Regions from separate parts of the Streptomyces sp. NBC_00669 genome, predicted to be linked through region 1. Evidence: riboswitches for the same ligand, from Rfam matches in the RefSeq annotation. Region 1 holds a riboswitch; the other holds the start of a gene.
The links. A riboswitch is a leader RNA that binds a small molecule or an ion and turns the genes downstream of it on or off. The one in region 1 is predicted to bind ZMP and ZTP.
Positions count from the first base shown of each region.

Region 2: another riboswitch for ZMP and ZTP. It lies ahead of OG896_RS04705 (glycine hydroxymethyltransferase); the one in region 1 lies ahead of OG896_RS07095 (phosphoribosylaminoimidazolecarboxamide formyltransferase).

Region 1 covers NZ_CP109018.1:1,773,835-1,776,025, reverse strand. Annotated here, with positions in the region: gene OG896_RS07100 (crotonase/enoyl-CoA hydratase family protein) at 1-165, shown strand, start outside; gene OG896_RS07095 (phosphoribosylaminoimidazolecarboxamide formyltransferase) at 199-1,368, opposite strand; ZMP/ZTP riboswitch at 1,398-1,483, opposite strand; gene OG896_RS07090 (AAA family ATPase) at 1,627-2,181, shown strand.
Region 2 covers NZ_CP109018.1:1,191,338-1,193,528, forward strand. Annotated here, with positions in the region: gene OG896_RS04700 (enoyl-CoA hydratase/isomerase family protein) at 183-1,193, opposite strand; ZMP/ZTP riboswitch at 1,344-1,434, shown strand; gene OG896_RS04705 (glycine hydroxymethyltransferase) at 1,461-2,191, shown strand, end outside.

The DNA of each region.
Region 1 (2,191 bases):
TGCCTGCGCGAGGACCGGCTGTCCCTGCTGGAGCAGGAGGGCCGGCCCGAACCCGAGGCGCTGGCCGCCGAGTTCGCCCACGGCCAGGTCTCGCTCACCGAGATGGCCGCGGGCGCCGCCCGGTTCACCGCGGGCGAGGGACGGCACGGCGCCTTCGGCCCGTGACCCGGTCGCCGACTCCGCTCCCGCCGGGGCTGATCAGTGCCGGAAGAGCCGAAGTCCGGTCCGCACCAGGGTCATTCCCTGCCGCTCGCACGCCTCGACGACCTTGTCCGAGCGGATCGACCCGCCGGGCTCGGCGATCCACCGCACCCCGTAGCGTGCCGCGTGCTCCACGTTGTCCGCGAAGGGCAGCGCCCCGTCCGAGGCGAACGCCACCCCCGTCAGCCGTTCCCGCCACGCCTGCCGCTCACCGCCGTCCGGCAGCAGCACCGCGCTCGGCGGCGGCCCGGCCAGCACCCCGCGCAGCGCCTCGGCCTCGTACGGCGTCAAGTCGCCCTCGGCGCACCGCACCTGCCAGTTCACCCGGTCCTGCCGGCGTACCTCGGGCCTGAACTCCATGGCGCGTACGGCGGGGTGGCGGCGCATCCACCAGGTGTGCGTCTTGCGGCCCGCCAGGCGGGTGCAGTCCAGCCGGGACTGCTGGCCCGCGCCGATGCCGAGCGTCACCCCGTCCCGCACATAGCAGACCGAGTTGGACTGGGTGTGGCGGACCACGGCCAGGCCGAGCAGCAGGTCGTCGGCGGCTGCTCGCGGCAGCTCGCCGCACACCACGTCGGTCAGCAGGCCGGCGCAGATCGGCACGTCGTCGCGTGCCTGGCTCAGCCGCAGCCCGTACTCCTCGCGGCTGTCGGCGGCCGGCGGCACGTACCCGGGGTCGGCCTCCAACACCAGGAAGCGGCCGCGCCGTTTGCGGCTCAGCGTGGCGAGCACGCCGGGCGCGTAACCGGGTGCCACGATCCCGTCGCAGACCAACCCGCCCAGCAGCTCGGCGAGTTCCTCGTCCACCGGGTGCGACACCGCGGCCAGGTCACCGTAGGACGACCGCGGATCGGCGTCCCGGGCCCGCAGATACGCACCGGCCAGCGGACCGGGCGCGGTCGTCCCGAGGCCGTAGCGTGCGGCGGTGTCCGCGTCCACCGGGCCGGCCAGTGCCGCGCCCGCGGGCGACACGTGCTTGAACGACGCCGCCGCGGGCCGCCCGAGCGCGCCCGCCGCCTCCCGTACGAGCTGCCAACCGGCCAGCGCGTCCAGCAGGTTGATGTACGACGGTTCGCCGTTGAGCACCCGCAGCGGGCCGGGCCCCGGCGCCACGGATACGGCATGTGCCGGCTGCTGCTGGGGGTTGAGTCCGTACCGCAGTTCCATCCGGGTCCTCCTCGGTCGCGTGCGCTGATCCGAGGCGCCCAGGCGGTCGACGCGTCCGAAGGTGTGCGTGCCGCTTCCCGGTGGTGGCCCACCCTCGCCAGTCGCGGCGCCGCCGATCGTACCCAACATGCTCCGTGACCGCGGCGGGTGGGGCGGGGGAGACGCGGGCCGCCGGGCGGCGGGGGTGGCCGGGCGGCGGGGTTGGCCGGGTGTGGCGCGAACCGGTGGACGTGCCCGGCCGGCACTAGGCTCGGAGCCATGATCGTATGGCTCAACGGCACCTTCGGCGCGGGGAAGACGACCACGTCGCGGCTGCTCACCGAGATGCTGCCCGGAGCTCGGATCTTCGACTCGGAGTACGTCGGCTACATGCTCCGGCCGTTCCTGACCGACAAGCCGGTACGGGACTTCCAGGAGCACCCGCCGTGGCGGTCGCTGGTGGTGCAGACCGCCGTCCAACTGCTCGACTACGTCGGGGGCACCCTGGTCGTCCCGCAGTCGGTGCTGGTCGAGGCGTACTGGACCGAGCTGTCCGGCGGACTGGCCGAAGCCGGCGTGCCCGTCCACCACTTCGTGCTGCACGCCGATCCCGAGGAGCTGGTCCGGCGGATCGAGCAGGACACCGAAGGGGCGCCGGCCCGGCAGTGGCGGCTCGACCACGTCTCCGCGTACGAGGCGGCCCTGCCGTGGCTGCGGGAGGCGGGCGAGGTCGTCGACACGGCGGGGACGCCGCCGGCGGACGTGGCGCGGCGGATCGCGGCGCGGGTGGCGGGCGCGGCGCACCCGGCCGAGGTGGCGAGCGCGGCGGGGTGACCCGGCGGGC
Region 2 (2,191 bases), 580 kb from region 1:
CGACCGCCACAGTACGCCGTGGTGACCGCATGGTGATACCGGCGTCTCATATAATGGTCAGCTCTCGGGGCGCGCCGACCCCCGGAACGGCGTGCGGGCGGGGTGCGGGATACGGGCGCAGGGCGCCGGGCGCGGGGTGCCGTTTGTGCGTGGTACCGGGTACGGGCGCGGGTTCCGCCCGGCTACGGGCGCGGCGCCCAGACGGGGCTACGGTCCTTGTCCACCAGCGCGGCGCGCACCCCTTCGTGGAAGTCGGGCTCGCGGGCGGTGCGGCAGGCGCTCTCCAGCTCCAGGGCCAGGCACTCCGCCAGGCTCGCGCCGGCGCCCGCGCGCAGCAGCCCGAAGGTCAGCTCCAGGCTCATCGGGCTGGCCCGGTCCAGCACCGCGAGGGTGTCCTCGGCCCACGCCCGGTCCGCGGCGTCCCCGGCACCGGTCTGCGCGGCGAGCCGGTCCCGCAGTTCCGCCAGGTCCGGGGCGGAGAAGCAGCGCTCGATCGCCGCGCGGTGCCCGGCGAGTTCGGAGGGCGGCGCGGCCACGGCGAACCGTTCCAGCACCGCGTCCGGGGCGCCGCCGTCCGCGCCCGTCAGCGCCTCCTCCAGCGCGGGCAGGTCCGCGGCGGGAACGTAGTGCGTGGCCAGGCCGCACTCGACCGCGGCGGCGCCCGAGATCCGTACGCCCGTCAACCCGAGGTACCAGCCGACGGCGCCCGGCAGCCGGGGCAGGAAGTAGGTCGCGCCGATGTCCGGGAAGAACCCGATCGCCGTCTCCGGCATCGCCAGCACCGCCCGCTCGGTGACCACCATCGCCGAGCCGTGCACCGAGATGCCCAGCCCGCCGCCCATCGCGTACCCGTCGACCAGCGCGGTGTACGGCTTCGGGAACCGGGCGACCAGCGCGTTCAGGGTGTACTCCGTGCTGAAGTACGTGCGGACCGCCGCGTCGTCGCCGCGCAGGCCCGCGGCGCGCATCGCCAGGATGTCGCCGCCGGCGCAGAACGCCTTCGGGGAGGTGCTGCGCACCAGCACCGAACGGACCGCGGGGTCCTGCCGCCATCCGCGCAGCGTCGTGTCGATCGCGCGGGCCATCTCCAGGTCCAGCGCGTTCAGCGCACCCGGGCGGTCCAGTTCCAGGACCCCCACACCTGAGGCGGTGACCGCGCCGCGCACCGTAGCCGAGGTCTCTGCCCTGCCCATGTACCGCTCCCAACGTCGTGCCTACGGCGCCCCTGGCCGGCGCGGGCTCCCGCGCGGCTCCCCGCGGAAGGACCGGCACGCACCCGGGCCCGGCCCGCGGGTGATCCCGGAACCGACAGTACGCGGCGGGTCGGGCGGGTTGATACGCTGCCCGGGAGCCGTGACTGGCGTGCTGGGATGGGTGCAACCATCGGGAAGCGGCTCGCGCGAAACAGAAGTGCCGTGCGCCTGGGCCACCCCGTTGCCGAATCTCCGGAGGACCCCGCCATGGCCGAACCGTCTGTCACCCAGCAGTCCCCGCACACTCCGCAGTCCCGCCAGTCCGTCGAGTCCACCGCGTTCCGCAGCGCCCTTGAGGTGATCCGGGGCGTCGAGCCGCGGGTCGCGGACGCGATCGCCGCGGAGGTCGCCGACCAGCGCGAGATGCTCAAGCTGATCGCGAGCGAGAACTACGCCTCGCCCGCGGTGCTGCTGGCGATGGGCAACTGGTTCAGCGACAAGTACGCGGAGGGCACCGTCGGCCGCCGCTTCTACGCGGGCTGCCGCAACGTGGACACCGTCGAGGCGCTCGCCGCCGAGCACGCCCGCAACGTCTTCGGCGCCGCGCACGCCTACGTGCAGCCGCACTCCGGGATCGACGCGAACCTCGTCGCGTTCTGGGCGGTGCTCTCGCAGCGGGTGGAGCGCCCGGCGCTGGACAAGGCCGGCGTCCGCCAGGTCAACGACCTGACCGAGCAGGACTGGGCCCGGCTGCGCGCCGACTTCGGCAACCAGCGGATGCTCGGCATGTCCCTGGACGCGGGCGGCCACCTCACGCACGGCTTCCGCCCGAACATCTCGGGCAAGATGTTCGAGCAGCGCAGCTACGGCACCGACCCGCGGACCGGCCTGGTGGACTACGACGCGCTGCGCGCCGCGGCCCGCGAGTTCCGGCCGCTGATCCTGGTCGCGGGCTACTCCGCCTACCCGCGGCTGGTCAACTTCCGCATCATGCGCGA